Regions from separate parts of the Bradyrhizobium sp. SUTN9-2 genome, predicted to be linked through region 1. Evidence: predicted binding sites of a transcription regulator. Region 1 holds the regulator's gene; each other region holds the start of a gene.

Region 1 (4,208 bases):
GGCAAGGGAGGCCTTTTGCTTCAGCTCCTCCGCTCGGCTAGAACTTGCCGACCCAGTCCTGATTTGTTGCGGAGTTCGCCCGTGGCCCTGATGCCGGTTTCTGACGCGCTTGCTGCGGTGTTGGCCGGCGTCGAGCCGCTGGCTGAACAGATGGTTTGCCTCGACGAGGCCTACCATCGTGTGCTCGCCCGCGATGTCGCGGCGCGGCGCACGCAGCCGCCGGAGGCGATGTCGGCGATGGACGGCTATGCCGTGCGCACGGCCGACGCGGCATACGATTCGAGGTTGACCGTCGTCGGCGAGGTCGCGGCGGGCCGGCCGTTCGCGGGAAGCGTCGGCCCCGGCGAAGCCGTGCGGATCTTCACCGGCGGCGTCGTTCCCGACGGCGCCGATGCCGTCGTGATCCAGGAGGACACGGCTGCCGACGGCAAACATGTCACGATCAAGGAAGCCGCCATTTTCGGCCGGCACATCCGCCCTGCAGGCGTCGACTTCCGCGAAGGCGACGTGCTGCTGCGCAAGGGAATCCGCCTCACCGAGCGCGATCTCGCCCTCGCCGCCGGAATGAATCATCCGCATCTCGCCATCATCCGCCGCCCGAGGGTTGCCGTTCTCGCCACCGGCGACGAGCTCGTGATGCCGGGCACCACGCCTGGTCGCGGCCAGATCGTCTATTCCAACGGCTATGCCCTGCATGCGCTCGCCCGCAGCGAGGGCGCCGAGACCATCGACCTCGGAATTGCCGCCGATACGCTGGAGGCGACGTCCGCCGGCATCCGCCGCGCGCGCGAGAGCGGCGCCGACATCCTGATCACGACCGGCGGTGCCTCGGTGGGCGACCACGACCTGGTCCAGCAGGCGCTCAAGGGCGAAGGCATCGCGATGGCGTTCTGGAAGATCGCGATCCGGCCGGGCAAGCCGATGATGCACGGTCGGATAGGCGCGATGCGCGTGATTGGCCTGCCCGGCAATCCCGTGTCGTCCTACGTGTGCGCCTTCCTGTTCATGGTCCCCTTGATTCGCGCCCTGTCGGGCCGTTCAGCGATTCATCATCGGCGCGAGCGCGCCGTGCTGGGCCGCGATCTCGCCGCCAACGACCAGCGCGAGGACTATCTGCGTGCGCGGCTGGAGGAGCGCGACGACGGCACGCGCGTCGCCCTTCCGGTCAGCCATCAGGACTCCTCCCTTCTTGCGAATCTCGCTGCGGCACAGGTACTTCTGTTGCGCGCACCGTTCGCGCCGAAGGCCGAGGCCGGCACGCCTTGCGAGGTGCTCCGGCTGCCCGTCTGAGCCGCCCAGCCACACGCATTCCGCGAGCTTGGCCGCGTTCACCATAAATTAAGCAGTTGCGGAACACATATCGAACATATAGTGTCCGTTCATGATTTGTTTCGAGGATGTAGCGGCTTAGTGCCGGCTTCATCGTGTCGGAATCGAACGACATCAACCGGGGGACTTTGGTCGAGATGTTGACGCGCAAACAATACGAGCTTCTGCGGTTCATCAGCGAACGTCTGAAGGAAAGCGGCGTGCCGCCGTCCTTCGACGAGATGAAGGATGCGCTCGACCTGCGCTCGAAGTCAGGCATTCATCGCCTGATCACTGCGCTCGAGGAGCGCGGCTTCATTCGCCGCCTGCCCAACCGCGCCCGTGCCATCGAGGTGATCAAGCTGCCCGAGCTGCAGGCCGCCGCCGGCAATCGCCGCGGCTTCACCCCGAGCGTGATCGAGGGCAACCTCGGCAAGGTGCGCGCGAGCTCCAGCCCGCCCGCCGACGAGGGCGAGCGCCCGGTCGCGGTGCCCGTGATGGGCCGCATCGCAGCAGGCACGCCGATCGAGGCGCTGCAGACCCGCAGCCACACCATCAGCGTACCGCCGGACATGCTCGGCTCGGGCGAACACTACGCGCTCGAAGTGCGCGGCGATTCGATGGTCGAGGCCGGCATCCTCGACGGCGACATGGCGCTGATCCAGCGCAACGAGACCGCAAATACCGGCGACATCGTGGTGGCATTGATCGACGACGAGGAGGCCACGCTCAAGCGCTTCCGCCGCCGCGGCGCCTCGATCGCGCTCGAGCCCGCCAATGCCGCCTACGAGGTCCGCATTCTTCCGCCGAACCGCGTGAAGATCCAGGGCAAGCTGATCGGGCTTTACCGGAAGTACTGATACGGGAAACATCAAGCGCCGCGCGCGTTTCGATCGGCATCGGCGATCCAGGATCGGAGCGGATACTTGTCCGCTCCGGCTGGACGGTTTCTCTGGTTCTGCGCCGGCTGTCCGGTCCATCTTCCCGCGCGACATTCCCCCGCGCAGGCGCGCAGCCATTTCTGCTTCGCCGGTAGAGTTGTGCCGGCAGTGCTGATAGCTCCGGCCGAATGCAAGGACGCGAGGTTTGTTCCTATCGAATCCGGGAAAGATAATGTGATCGCGCGCTGCGGACGCGAGCCGCAGATTTGCCCATAACCGAGCAGAGCGTTGTATGCTTCCACTCTGATAGAGGCCTGCGCCTCGAAAGAGACGCGGGTCGCTATCCCAGCATGAGGAGCACCCGATGTGTGACTACAGCCTGCATGCCGTCGCGACGCGCCCCGCCGAAGTCGGCGAGACGATCGTCACGACAACCTTCCGCGGCACCTCGACGCGCGGTTTCGCTTCCGAAGCCGATCCCTCCGTCGCGGTCTGTCTGCTGCCGGGGACGGAGCTCGCTTTCGCCGACAACGTCCGCTACGACAACCGCTGGATCTGGACGCGCACCGTGAACTCTCGCGTCGGCAAGTTCGGCAAGATCGACCCGCACATTCCCGATCGCCATCATGACGCGATCGAATTCCCCGACGGCAAATACGTGCTGGTGACGCAGCTCGTCGAAGGCCAGCGCGCGACCGTGCTGCAATTGCCGGTGACGCAGCCAGCCCCCGAGCGCGAGCACAAGCCGCAGATCGTCGCCGACACGCGGCCCACGATCACGCGCCTGCCGATCGGCTGACGCCCTTCGGCCGACAGGCCGAGCCCGGGATTGAAATTGCCGTCGCCGGCCGAGGCCGGCGAGCCCGGTAAGTTTGTGTTTCAGGACATTCGATCGGCGAGCCCACCGCCGCGCCTCGTCGTCGCACGAAGTTTGGGCCGTGCTGCCCGCATTTTGAACGTCCGCTCCGCAGCCAAATGACCGATGCTGTCGTGGTTTGAGGCGGCGGACACGCTCGATGAAGACCTTCATTCGCGTCGTTGAACTTTGGGTACCCGACCGGACGCGCATGCGGCTGGAATTCGGCGGCGGCCTCTACGACGATGGGCTGTCCGCGTTCAAAGCCGTCAGCGAAGAGCTGCACTTCGGATATGACGAGGGACTTCCCGGCAAGGCCTGGACCTGTGGCCACCCCGTCATCCTCACGAAATTCGCCAACTCCTATTTCAAGCGGACCGATCAGGCCGCTGCGGCCGGCCTCACCTGCGGCGTGGCGGTGCCGGTGTTCGCGGGCGAATTCCTGCAAGCCGTGCTGGTGCTGTTCTGTGGCGACGACGAGGCGCACGTCGGCGCGATCGAACTCTGGCACAACGATCCTGATCTCTCGCATGAGATGGGGCTCGTCGATGGCTATTACGGCACCGCGGACATGTTCGAATTCAACTCCCGCCACACCAGATTTCCACGCGGCTTCGGCCTGCCCGGACGCACCTGGAAGGCGGGCCTGCCGCTGATCATCAAGGACTTGCACGACGCCAAGAGTTTCCTGCGCTGGGAGGACGCCGCCAAGGTCGGGATCAATCTCGGCGTCGGCGTGCCCTACCGAACCGGTACCGACCAGACCTGGGTTCTGACATTCCTCTCCGCGCAGGCAACGCCGATTGCACGACGCTTCGAGATCTGGGTCCCGAACGAGGACCGTTCGGCGCTGGTCTTTCGCGCCGGCGATTGCAGCGCGCAGACCGACCTCGCCGCACGCTATGCGGCGCAGTCCATCGCCAGGGGCGAAGGCAGCATCGGCGGCGCCTGGGCCGCCGGCATGCCCGCGCTCAACGACGATCTCACCTCTGACGGCTCGATCGCCGGCTCCGAAGCCTGCGCAGCCGGGCTGAGCCGAATGGTGGCCCTGCCGGTTATCGGCAACGGAAGGCTTGACGCCGTGCTGGCCTGGTATTTGTGATCCGCGTCAATCGTCGGCCTGCAAGTCGGCCTCCGATGGCGTTGCGTCCCGGTTGCGGGGC
Region 2 (4,208 bases), 1.7 Mb from region 1:
AATAATCCCGCGTCAGCTGCTTGCCGTCCTGCCGCCACCATTCCATCGCGATGCGCTCGGGCCCCTCTACCCGCACCACCGCATGCAGCGCGCGCCGCCAGGTGAATTGATGCGGCGGACCGTCTGGCACGGTCGCGAACGGCACCTTGATCGGCTCCGGCTTGTCGAACAGCCGCAAGGGACGCAGCGGCGGCTCGCTCGCGACGCGCGCCGGCCATTCGGCCTGCATGGCAGCAGCGAGATGATGCTGCGCCGATGCGGCCAGCACCGCGCTTTCGGGGATGTGGGTATCCTGCGGCAGGTGCACGACGACACGCCTGCCGCCGATCCGCGCGGCGATGCGGTCGATCAGCGCCGCGAGTTCGTCATTGTCGTGGACATGGGCATCGAGATCGCGCTGCTCCTGCACCACGATCTCGGTGCGGCTCGCCGACAATCGCACCATGTCGAAGCCGAAACCGGGATCGAGGGGATCAGCGAGTGCATCGAGCCGCTCGCGGAACAAGCGGTCGACCACGGCGCTTCGCGTCACCGGACGCCCGGTCTCGACCGTAATCGTACGCACCACACCATCGGTGCGGAAGAACGCCGCTTCAAGCCGCCGCGCGCCTTTGCCCTGCTTCTCCATGGACGCGATCAACGTGTCGGCGAGCCGCGACAGCGTCATCGCGATCATGGTGTCGGTCGCGATCGGCTCGGCAAAGCGTTTTTCCACGATGTAATCGGGCAGCGGTTTGCGCGGGCTGATCGGCGCATCACCCTGCCCCAGCGCATGGGCGAGCAGCGTGGAGAAGCGCGCGCCGAACCGCGCCGTGATCTCGGAGGCGCTGCGCGAGGCGACGTCGCCGATGGTCTTCAGCCCGGCACGGCGCAGGCCGGTGGTGATGGCTTCACCCGCACCGAGCGCGGAGACTGGAAACGACCTGATCGCCTCCGCCTCGCCGCCATCGGCCACGATGGTGCCGGATACCTGCCGCGTCAGCGTGCGGGCGCAGATCGAGGTGCCCGCGATCGCCGCGCTGACGGCAAAGCCTTGCCGGCCGAGCGCACGGACCAGCGTCTTGAGCAGCGCGGCCTCGCCGCCGAACAGATGCGCGCAACCGGTGATGTCCAGGAACAGCCCGTGCGGTGGATCGAGCGCCACCAACGGCGTGAAGCGGTCACACCAATCGGTGATATCGCTGAGCGTCTTCGCATCGGCCACGGTATCGGCGTCGAACACACGCAAGTCCGGGCACATCGCCCTCGCATTGGCCAGCGGTTGGCCGATATACAGGCCGAGGCGCTCGGCGGCCTCGTCCAGCGCATGGATCACCAGCGCATTGTTGTCCTTGATGACGACAATGCTCGGCTCATGGTTGGTTTTACCCAGCCCGGCGCTGCCAAGGAACCGCTGGATCCTGTCGATGGGCAGGCGCGGCAGCCACAGGCTGAGGATACGTCGACGGTTCACTGAACTGGCACTCATCACAATTCCATTCCATGATCCACCGGCCGCAGGGGCCATGACGATTGCGCAAGAGCTCGGCATCGAACACCGGCGCGCCCCAGGCACTCCACACCGAGTCCGGCGGCGAATGCGCCGCACGCAGCATCCATCGTGTCTCCGCGGTCGAAGGCAGCGGCTGCGCGGCCATCCGCAGCAAGAGGCCGGTGACACCGGAGCCTTGCGCGGCCAGCGTCAGCTTGCGGCTCGCCACCAGATCGAACTGCCTGGTCTCGCCCCAGAGCTCGAGCACGACGGCGCCGAGCGCATCGCAGGCAAGCGCATCGGCCGAGGTGCGTAGCGCGCTCTCGACATCGGCGGCGCGCACCATCACCACACGACGCGGATCGAGGCCGAGCTCGGATAACCCGCTCATCGACAGCGCGCCGGTTTCGAGCTCCGAAAAATCCTGCCGCACCCACAATAGCGGCCGGCGCGCGCTCACGCGTCCCGCAAGGCCCATGACGAACCCCGTCGCGGCCGCGCCCTGACGCCCTTCGCAAAACACCTCGTGGATCGCCGCGCGCGCGAGCCCGCCCTTCAGCGCGGCGTCGGCCGCGCCATGGCCGAGCGCGATGCGATCGCGCGGATGCACGACCTCCGCCGTCTCGATGCGCTCGATCTGGCTACGCAAGGTCGCAAGCGCGCTCATACGTGCGCCGCTCATGCTCGCCGCTCCTCAGAGGTGATTGCCGATGGCTCTCAAAAAGAGAACCAGCGGCTGGCTCATTTGTTCATGATATGTTCTAATATAAAGCTAACGGCGCCGGCAGAGTCAATCGAATTGGCGCATCCAAAGATTCATGAGCGGAATCAAAGAGATTCAAACATGGACGTACAACGCAAGCTGGAGATTCTGGCGGATGCCGCCAAATACGACGCATCCTGCGCCTCCAGCGGTACCGAGAAGCGGGATTCCAGCGACGGCAAGGGCATGGGCTCGACCGCCCCAAGCATGGGCATCTGCCATTCCTACGCGCCGGACGGACGCTGCATCTCCCTGCTCAAGGTGCTGCTGACCAACGCCTGCAATTACGATTGCCTTTATTGCGTCAACCGCGCCTCCTCGAATGTCCCACGCGCCCGCTTCACCATCGACGAATTGGTCAGGCTCACGCTCGACTTCTACCGGCGCAATTACATCGAGGGCCTGTTTCTCTCCTCCGGCATCATCCGCAGCCCTGATTACACGATGGAGCAAGTGGTGAGCGTCGCGCGAAAACTGCGCGAGGAGCATCATTTCCGCGGCTACATCCATCTGAAGACCATTCCCGAGGCCGACGACGCGCTGATCGCCGAGGCCGGCAAATATGCCGACCGCCTTTCGATCAACATCGAGATGCCTGAGGAGACGAGCCTGCAGCAATTCGCGCCGGAGAAGGACGTGCGGGCGATCCGCCGCACCATGGGCAGGCTGCGGCTGAAGCTGGACGAGGCCGAGGAGAGCCGCAGCGCCAAGACGAAGGCCAAACCGCAGCGCTTCGCGCCCGCCGGACAAAGTACGCAGATGATCGTCGGCGCAGATAGCGCCTCCGATCACACCATTCTCCACACCAGCGCCAATCTCTACGGCGCCTACCGGCTGCGGCGCGTCTATTACTCCGCCTTCAGCCCGATCCCCGATGCCAGCCGCGCGCTACCCCTGCGCGCGCCGCCGCTGCTGCGCGAGCACCGGCTCTACCAGGCCGACTGGCTGATGCGGTTCTACGGCTTCGATGTCGGCGAGATCGTCGACGACAGCGCGATGCTGCCGCTCGACATCGATCCCAAGCTGGCCTGGGCGCTGCGCCACCGCGACCGCTTCCCGCTCGACGTCAACCGCGCCAGCCGCGAGGAGCTGCTGCGCGTTCCGGGCTTCGGCACCAGGACGGTCGAACGCATCCTCGCAACGCGGCGCACCACCACGATCCGCCTCGCCGATCTCGCGCGGCTGCATGTGCCCCGCAACAAGGCGCTGCCGTTCATCGTCCTCAGCGATCACCGCCCCTCACCGCATCGTCTCGATGCCGCCGGGTTGATCGAACGGTTCAAGCCGAAAGCAACGCAACTGGGATTTGGCTTCTGATGCAGTACATCATGCTCGACACCGAAACCGATTTCGACGGCTGGCGCAAAGCCGCGCGCAGCCTCGTGCTCCATCACGTGCCGCCCGGCGCGGTCACCTGGACCGTGCAGGGCCACGAAGCCGAGCTGTTCGCACCGTCCTCGCCGTCTCCGATCCTCGAGGTGAACGACGGCACGTTCACCGTCTCGGCAAAATTCGTCGAGCTTGCCAAGGCGGCGATCCTGCATCGCGACAGCGAGCGCTTTGCGATCCTGTATCGCCTGCTGTTCCGGCTGAAGGACAATCACGATCTCATTGAGGTCGCGACCGACCCCGATGTCGCGCTTGTCACGGCCATGGCGAAAGCGGTCTATCGCGACGAGCACAAGATGCATGCCTTCGTGCGCTTCCGCGAGATCGGCCGGGAACGCCAGGCGCACTACGTCGCCTGGTTCGAGCCGGAGCATCACGTCGTCGAGCTCGCCGCGCCGTTCTTCGCCAAGCGCTTTGCCGACATGCCCTGGTCGATCCTGACGCCGGACCTCTGCGCGCATTGGGACGGCCATGCGCTCTCGTTCACGCCGGGCGTCAGCAAGAGCGAGGCGCCGGGCGAAGACCGGCTGGAGGAAACCTGGCGGCGCTACTATGCCAGCATCTTCAATCCGGCCCGGCTCAAGG
Region 3 (4,208 bases), 920 kb from region 1:
AAAGCAAAATGTCGCCCACGGCCTCCGTGGTTCTCCGACCATGAACAAAGTTCCTGGAGCCCGGACGCGATGCGTTCGGCAGGCCGCGGTTCCAACCTGCGGCGCCGGATCCGCTTTAGGTTAACGGCATGTGCCTTGCTTGCCCGACTCGCGGGCAAGCAACCATGGGCGCCTCATGCTCGGCATTCCCCGCCGCTACTCGCATTTCGTCTTCGGCATCATCCAGTCCGGGCTGACCTCGCTGATCGCGGCGGGGATCGCCAGCTTTCCCGCCGGCAGCCCGATGCTCTTCGTGCGGCACTGGATGGTGTCATGGCTGATCGCATGGGCCGCGATGCTGCCGGTCGTGCTGCTGGCGGCGCCCGCGATCCGCGCCTTCTCGCTGCGCCTGACGCAGGAGGAGCAGGAGCCCCGCGCTGGCCGGTAGCCGGGCGACCCTAGCCGGCTGGCTGACGACAGCCTGACAGGCGGACCGCCGGCAGGTGCGCGATCGAAAGGCCGCACACTGGCCCCGTACCGGTCCCAATTTCGACATCCGTCCGCACCACTGCGGACACACCCGTCGGCAAGATTTTATCCGTTCGGCGCAGCCATGGGGGAAACGTGGCGCGCCGGAAACGGGGTGGCATCATATGGATAACGTAGAGCGGTCATTCGCCGCCGCGACGGCGGCTGGCTTCGTCGTGCTGGTGATAGGTCTGGTTTTGCTGGCGGTGCTCTAGCAGGCGCTGCTGCAGACGGAACTGACGTGCTGGGCCGTCCTATCGAAGGCGCCGGCGCGCCTTGCCTCTCAAAAGTGGCAAAACAACCCCATGCACAGTAGGGGTCCTGGCGATTTCATCGCTTCGCCAAGGGGTTGCTGGTAGTATTTAGCTACCTGGTGCATCCGCGGTCGCGGCGCCCCGACCGGCGATGCCGATCGGAGGTTCCGGGCAAGGAACAGAGCGGAGTGCCGCATCGCGGGCGGGCCTGGCCCGCTCCGGACGGCGGTCCTGGCAGTGCCTAATGAACCTTGATCTCGTTCAGCGGCAGACGGAGCTCGGCGGCGCGCTCTTCGCGGTCCTTCTTGCGGAACTCGTTTTCCTTGCGCTCGAACTTCACCATCTCCTCGTGGGCGGCGTCCAGCAGCGGCTTTCGCCTCAGCGTGTCGTGGTGCGTGTCGTTGTTCGTCATGACCAGAGATCCCCAAAAGTTGCGGTCCCATCCCCACAGAAGGCCCGAGACCGCGAAAGGTTCGGTGCCGTAGGATTACGGAAACATGACGGCGCCCCGGTCGCGCGTCGTTGATCCCGGTCATGTTCGCTTCGAGGAACCCGGCGCAGGCCCGGCTATTTCGGCGGCTGCAGCCCTGGCGATTTGACCCAATCGTTCAGATGATTGGCAACGTCGGCCTGGCGCGCCTTCTTGAGCAGCGCGTCCCGCTCCGGCCCGGGAGGTAGCTTGGACGCCTGCTCGCGGACCTGCTTCACCCATGCCGACAGCCGGTCCTGAAGGGTCAGTTGCTGCTTGAAACGTCGTCGCTTCAACATGGCGCGCTCTTTCCTTGCGAGGAGGCGGGAGCGCGAGGTCAGCGTTCTCATCACCGATAGTGGCCAGGGTCCGCGCGGTGATGATGCATTAGGATCCAGAAATGGATCCGCGTCTGTTCAGTTGTGCACGCAGTGCGGACGGCGTGACGATCCAGCATGGCCGGTTCGACCAGCTCCGTTGTCTCCTGGTCCAGTCAAAATCGGGCAAAAGAACATATTGCGAACCTAGAACAAATGGGGTACATTGCTTTTATCGCCGAGCTGCCTCGCAACCGTTTGTCCCTCACGCGAATCCTCGCCATAAGGAGCACGACCAATGTCCGCAACTGCCCTGCGTATCGTCGAAGGATCCTCCATGGACAAGAGTAAAGCTCTGGCCGCCGCGCTCTCCCAGATCGAGCGGCAGTTCGGCAAGGGCTCGGTGATGAAGCTCGGCAAGAACGACCGCTCCATGGACATCGAGGCGGTGTCCTCCGGCTCGCTCGGGCTCGATATCGCGCTCGGCATCGGCGGCCTGCCCAAGGGGCGCATCGTCGAGATCTACGGGCCGGAATCGTCCGGCAAGACCACGCTGGCGCTGCATACGGTGGCGGAAGCGCAGAAGAAGGGTGGCATCTGCGCCTTCATCGATGCCGAGCACGCGCTCGATCCGGTCTATGCCCGCAAGCTCGGCGTCAACATCGACGAGCTCCTGATCTCGCAGCCCGACACCGGCGAGCAGGCGCTGGAGATCTGCGACACCCTGGTGCGCTCGGGCGCGGTCGATGTTCTCGTGGTCGATTCGGTGGCGGCGCTGGTGCCGAAGGCCGAGCTCGAGGGCGAGATGGGCGATGCGCTGCCGGGACTTCAAGCACGGTTGATGAGCCAGGCGCTGCGCAAGCTCACGGCCTCCATCAACAAATCCAACACGATGGTGATCTTCATCAACCAGATCCGCATGAAGATCGGTGTGATGTACGGCTCGCCGGAAACCACCACCGGCGGCAATGCGCTGAAATTCTACGCCTCCGTCCGCCTCGACATCCGCCGCATCGGCGCGATCAAGGAGCGCGACGAGGTGGTCGGCAACACCACGCGCGTCAAGGTGGTCAAGAACAAGCTGGCCCCGCCGTTCAAGCAGGTCGAGTTCGACATCATGTACGGCGAGGGCGTCTCCAAGATGGGCGAGATCCTCGATCTCGGCGTCAAGGCCGGCATCGTCGAGAAGTCCGGCGCCTGGTTCTCCTATGACAGCCAGCGCCTCGGCCAGGGCCGCGAGAACGCCAAGGCGTTCCTGAAAGGCAACCCCGACATCACCGCCAAGATCGAGACCGCGATCCGCCAGAACTCCGGCCTGATCGCCGAGCAGATCCTGGCCGGCACGCCGGAGCGCGACGCCGACGGCGAGGAGCCGGCGGACGAGTAAGACCTAACGCGAAAATTTTTCGCGAGGAGCGGGCACTGAGGACGTTGAGTTGCCGACGTCTTCGGTGCCCGTTTCGTGTTGCGTGAGGGCGCGTCGACGATGAAGCGTGTGATTCTGACTAGTTCGTCCGGCGTTGGTCTCACCTATGCCGGTCGTGCTGACATGGTCGTCCCGTTGATCTTTCGGTTCGTTTGGGGGCCGTTGCCTACGTCGCACCACCTCGAGGACTATCTTACGGGAGGCTATTACAGGGGCGATCCGGAGGTGCGGTGGTCCGATCTTGTTGGCCGGTTGCCTCAGACCGGTCTCGCGCACAAGGAGACTGGCCTGGTTTGGTTTTGCGAGACCTATGGCGTCGAGTTCATCGAGCTGTGGTTCGACCCTGAGCCTAACAGTCAATTGCAACTGATCTGGATCCTGGACTATTTGCGGTCCCATCCATCGATCACCCATTGTCTTAGACTGCGACGAGTCAATTTCGATCTGCGCGAAGCGGACGGCCCGCAACTTCGCGATCGTACGGTGCGGGAATCGGAGATCGCAGAGTGCGACTTCGAGATAGCCAACATGGCCTGGGAGGCGTATCGGGCGCCGACGCCTGAACTTTGCTTCGGGTTGCTGACAAGGGATTTACCCAGGCTACCTTTCCTGAAGCCGGCTCTGGAAGCGTTGCTAGCTGAACTGCCGTCACCAATCACCGGATTGGGCGCGACGGAGGCGCGGCTTATCGAGCTGATTGCAAGGGGGCACAACCGTACAAAAGAACTGTTTCAGCCGGGCGGGCTGCTCGAAACGCGCGTGTTCGACCAGTGGGAGCTGGGTCCGTTGCTCGAAGGGCTTGCGTCGGGCCCGATGCCGGCGGTCGCAGGTCTCGATCCGAAACTCGCGACGCTCGCCCCGCACGATGCGCGAGGTCGCAACGCCGCCTATCGTCGGAGCCGGTTGTCGCTGACTGAATTTGGCAAAGCGGTTCTGGAAGGCCGCGAAGATTTCCGTCGCCACAATCCGATTCGACGTTGGTGGGGCGGCACGCTGCTCACCAATGAACGGCTTTGGCGGTGGGATGGCGAGCGCCGGTTGTTGATTGCGCCCTAGCGGCGCACGCAGTGCCGTAGGGCCGAAGGCGTAATCCACCACCGTTCGGTTCAGCGGACGCAGAAGTGGTGGGTTACGTCTCGCGGACTGCGCTTCGCGCAGCCGCGAGGCTAACTCACCCTACAAATCCTACTCCGCGGCTTCCGCGTAATCGCTCACCGGCGGGCAGGAGCACACCA
Region 4 (4,208 bases), 2.2 Mb from region 1:
ATCGACGCGCCGATCAACAAGGGTAATTCCGGCGGCCCGGCCTTCGACATGAACGGCAACGTGATCGGCGTGAACACTGCGATCTTCTCGCCCTCGGGCGGCTCGGTCGGAATCGGCTTCGATATCCCGGCCTCGACCGCCAAGCTCGTCGTCGCGCAATTGAAGGACAAGGGCGCGGTCACCCGGGGCTGGCTCGGCGTGCAGGTGCAGCCGGTGACATCGGATATCGCCGACAGCCTCGGGCTCAAGGAGGCGCGCGGCGCGATCGTCGACAATCCGCAGGATGGCAGCCCGGCGGCGAAGGCCGGCATCCAGGCGGGCGATGTCATCACCGCCGTCAACGGCACCACGATCAAGGACTCCCGCGACCTCGCCCGCACCATCGCCGGCTTGACGCCGGGCACGTCCGTGAAGCTCGATGTCTTCCGCAAGGGCGACAGCAAGACGGTGACGCTGGCGCTCGGCGAGTTGCCGAACGAGCGGCAGGCCAAGGGCAATGGCAGTGGCAATGCCGACGAGGGCAGCGGACAGCCGGGTGCCGGCACGCCGCGCCTCGGCCTCAGCCTGGCGCCCGCCGGTGACGTCCAGGGCGCAGGCCAGAACGGCGTCGTCGTCACCGAGGTTGATCCGCAAGGCCCGGCCGCGCAACGCGGCATCCGGACCGGCGACGTCATCCTCAATGTCGGCGGCAAGGCTGTCAGCAATGTCGGCGAGGTGCGCTCCGAGCTGGCGCAGGCCAAAACCTCGGGCAAGCGCAGCGTGCTGCTTCAGGTCAGAAGCGCGGAGGCCACCCGCTTCGTTGCGGTGCCACTCGCATAACGTCAACTCGACCCTTACCAATCCAGGAAGGCCGCCTTCGGGCCGCCTTTTGCACACACGTCACGTCCGCACCAGGCCGGTCACATTCTCGTTAACGGCAGGGATGATGACCTGGTGCGTCCGAAAAAGCCGTGTTCGCTGATCACACTCGCAGGGCGCCTCGGTGCTCTGCGCCAACGTCGCCGCTGAGAGGGGTTGCAAGCGTGGAACTTCGAGCCTCCCGGCGCTTTGTGGAACTCGCCGGTGGTTCACAAGTGATCGGTGCCGACATGGATCGATTGAAGCTCTCGCTCAGGAGTGCGCTGCTCGTGGCGCCATTGGTGCTCTCGGGGGGAAACGCGCTCGGGCGCGACGACGGCCGCTACGCGAATTCTCCTCTGAAGCCATGGTTCGACAGTTTGCGCAGCCATCTCGGTCCGTGCTGCTCGGACGCGGACGGTTTCGCCCTTGCCGATCTCGACTGGGAGTCGCACAACGGGCGCTACCGTGTCCGCATCGACGGACAGTGGATCGATGTGCCGGATGAGGCCGTCATCACCGAGCCCAACCGGGCCGGCCGCACGATGGTGTGGCCGGTCAAGACTGCGTTCGGGATTTCGATCCGCTGCTTCATGCCGGGGAGCATGATCTGAGGCGGGTCAGCGCGACCGCTTGGATTTGCGCTTCGATGATTTCTTGTTCGACGATTTCTTGGACGACGTCCCGGACGTTTTCTTGGATGCTTTCTTGGACGTCTTCTTGGCGCTCTTGCGCTTCGAAGCCTTCTTCGGGACCTTCTTGCCCTTCTTGCGTGCCTTCGACAGTCCGATCGCGATGGCCTGCTTGCGGTTCTTGACGCGGCCGCCGCGCCCGCCACGGCCGCTCTTCGCGGTGCCCTTCTTGTAACGCCGCATCTCGGTGGCGACATCGCTTCCCGAGCTGCGTGAGTAGCGGCGCTTTTTTGCCTTGCGTGCCATGCATATTCTCCCTCGGCGGGGAGAACCATTCTGCACAGCCATGGTTCCGGGAGCGTGGAACGGCGCATGCCTAAAGCGCGATGCGATGCTCTAGAAGGAGTTTGCCAGCTCGATCTCCGCTTCCAGCACCTGGATGCGCCGGGCGGCCTCGCTGAAGGACAGATCCCGCGCATATTGGCCGGGCTGGTAGGCCTCTTCGCTGAGCCGCTTCAGCTTGAGACCCTGCGCCCGCGTCATCTGCTCGCCCAGGAAAAATCTGGCGTCGTATTTACCTTGAACCTGCATCTGGCGTCTCCGTCCTGAAATCGTGACTTGACTATATGTTCTTATTTTGTTCTAACAAGGCATGGACAACAGAATTAATGAAATTCGACGTAAAATCAGAGTCTTGAGGCTCGAGATGGCCGACGTCGAGGCGTCGGTGCGCGACCTCGTCGAGCGCGATCACGACTGCACGGAAAGAGCCCTGGCGCAGATGGACTTGCGCCGGAAGATCAATCTCTTGATCGCCGAATGGAAGGCTGCCGGCGGCAGCGACGTACTGCCGAACGTCCGCGACCGGGTGCGGCTTCGTGCCGTGAAGACAGGCGGCAACTCCGCGCGCGCAGCCGAGCGCCGCTGAGATCCTTGGCGCCGGATACTGAAGGCCGAGTGCCGAACCAAAGATAGAAGACAAAGGGCTCCGCAATGCGGAGCCCTTCATGATTCCAGGGAGCGCCTATTTGGTGTCGGTCATGCCGCCCTTGTTGGTCATGGTGCCGCCCTGATCAGAGCCGGGACCGGCGCCGCCTTGGCCGGACGGATCAGCGCCCTTGGAGGACTTGGTGTTGGCGCCGGTGGTCTGTGCCGACGACATCGAGGATCCATGCTTAGTCTTGTGCGATTTGGCCTGGGCGGCAAACGGCGCGGCGGCAAGGCCGGTTGCCAATATTACGGCGAGAGCGAGCTTGGTCGTCTTCATGCGGGGAAACTCCCTGAGTTAAATTGACGCAGGCACAAACCGCGCGTCGCGGCAGGGAGTTCCCGGCGAAGTATCTTCCGTGCGTCACCCACGCTTCAAGTTTGCTTGTCCTCGGCCAGGATGAACACGGCGCCGGTGAGCGTCGCGCCGATCGCGAAGGTCGTCACCAAGGTGAGGGCGAAGACCATCGCGGCCTGGCTTCCGCCATTGTTCAGCAGGTTGGCGACGGCTGGATTGGACAGGACGAGCGTGAGGCTGAAAATGAGGCCGAGCGCTGCGCCCATCATTGCATGCGTCATCAGCTTGATAAGGCCGCTGGCAGAGATCAGCTCAGACGACTTCTTGGTGCGCATGGGACGGCATCCCGAACTGCCACGCCAACGCGCATGTGATCGCCGGGTTCCGTTCCGCTGAAGGAATTGTTACCGCCCGTTTCATCCGGCGTTCATGCCGGGCTTGCCAAGATGGGCGCCAGCAAAACGGGAACATCGATATGGGTAAGGTCGTCTTTCTTTACCGCTCGCTGGCCTATCGCAACGCGGCCGCGGACATCCTGCGCAAGGCGCGCAAGCTTCCGCTTGGCGCGGAGCGGAGCGCGGCCCGCCGCTACGCGAGGGCGCTGCGCGATCTCGCCCGAACGGAAGCTTGGCTCGAAGGGCGCGTCGCGCGCGAACCACGCACGGCGCAGCGCATGAGCAGCGCAGCGTCAGGTTAACCGGATGCGCGTTGCAATTCGGCAGCGCCGGCGGTGTCGAACTTGCTTGGTGCAGCCGCCGCGGTCTTGCGTGTCAACGGCACCTCAAGACGGCACAGCAGGCCCTCGGCGCGCCAATCGAACTGCGCCTGTCCGCCAAGCTGGGACTCGATGCTCGCAAGCAGGCTTCGCGTGCCGAAGCCGCGCGATTTCGGGGTCTTGACCAGGGGACCGCCGGATTCCTCCCAGCTCAGCGTGAGCAGCTCCTCGTCGACCTGCCAATCGATCGCGAGCCGCCCCGCTCGCGTGGATAGCGCGCCGTACTTTGCCGAGTTGGTGAAGAGCTCGTGCAGTGCGAGCGCCAGCGTCTGGGCCGTCGCCGGCAGCAACTGAACTTCGGGCCCTGCCAATTTGATCTGGTCGCCCAGCGAGTAGGGCGCAAGCTCCTCGTCGATCAGCCTGGAGAGCTCGGCGCCTTGCCAGCTCGACAGCGACAGGATGGTGTGCACGCGCGCCAGCGCATTGATGCGCCCCTCGACGGCGTTGACATAGGCCTTGACCTCGTCGGCCCGGGTGAGGCGCACGATCGACTGCGCCAGCGCCAGCGCGTTCTTCGCGCGATGATCGACTTCCCGCGCCAGGAGGTTCTGCCGCTCCTCGGCGCGCTTGCGCTCGGTGATGTCGACGGTCACGCCGCTGACGCGCACCACGCGCCCGCTCTCGTCCGTGGTTGCGGCCGCCGTGCCGACGCACCAGCGCACCTCGCCGTCGGGCCGGA

Evidence for each region. Region 1 encodes LexA, which represses DNA repair genes until DNA is damaged. Its sites were predicted from a motif close to TGTTCNNNNTGTGTTCNG; they were not measured.
Region 2: the regulator LexA is predicted to act here: its motif matches at 2,218-2,235, upstream of XF30_RS27660 (ImuA family protein).
Region 3: the regulator LexA is predicted to act here: its motif matches at 1,738-1,755, upstream of recA (recombinase RecA).
Region 4: the regulator LexA is predicted to act here: its motif matches at 2,097-2,114, upstream of XF30_RS29770 (DUF3072 domain-containing protein).

What each region holds. Positions count from the first base shown of each region.
Region 1 covers NZ_LAXE01000001.1:4,274,030-4,278,237, reverse strand. Annotated here, with positions in the region: gene XF30_RS19890 (molybdopterin molybdotransferase MoeA) at 82-1,290, shown strand; gene lexA (transcriptional repressor LexA) at 1,467-2,168, shown strand; gene XF30_RS19880 (hypothetical protein) at 2,554-2,988, shown strand; gene XF30_RS19875 (GAF domain-containing protein) at 3,206-4,147, shown strand; gene XF30_RS19870 (ComEC/Rec2 family competence protein) at 4,154-4,208, opposite strand, start outside.
Region 2 covers NZ_LAXE01000001.1:5,964,830-5,969,037, forward strand. Annotated here, with positions in the region: gene XF30_RS27655 (Y-family DNA polymerase) at 1-1,468, opposite strand, end outside; gene XF30_RS27660 (ImuA family protein) at 1,365-2,153, opposite strand; gene XF30_RS27665 (putative DNA modification/repair radical SAM protein) at 2,316-3,551, shown strand; gene XF30_RS27670 (UdgX family uracil-DNA binding protein) at 3,551-4,208, shown strand, end outside.
Region 3 covers NZ_LAXE01000001.1:3,353,419-3,357,626, forward strand. Annotated here, with positions in the region: gene XF30_RS15355 (DUF2798 domain-containing protein) at 176-427, shown strand; gene XF30_RS15360 (hypothetical protein) at 1,003-1,173, opposite strand; gene XF30_RS15365 (hypothetical protein) at 1,329-1,529, opposite strand; gene recA (recombinase RecA) at 1,846-2,934, shown strand; gene XF30_RS15375 (hypothetical protein) at 3,034-4,029, shown strand; gene gcvP (aminomethyl-transferring glycine dehydrogenase) at 4,159-4,208, opposite strand, start outside.
Region 4 covers NZ_LAXE01000001.1:6,425,637-6,429,844, reverse strand. Annotated here, with positions in the region: gene XF30_RS29785 (Do family serine endopeptidase) at 1-819, shown strand, start outside; gene XF30_RS29780 (hypothetical protein) at 1,089-1,451, shown strand; gene XF30_RS29775 (DUF6496 domain-containing protein) at 1,458-1,775, opposite strand; gene XF30_RS29770 (DUF3072 domain-containing protein) at 1,866-2,060, opposite strand; gene XF30_RS29765 (hypothetical protein) at 2,176-2,397, shown strand; gene XF30_RS29760 (hypothetical protein) at 2,494-2,736, opposite strand; gene XF30_RS29755 (hypothetical protein) at 2,832-3,089, opposite strand; gene XF30_RS29750 (hypothetical protein) at 3,230-3,451, shown strand; gene XF30_RS29745 (HWE histidine kinase domain-containing protein) at 3,448-4,208, opposite strand, start outside.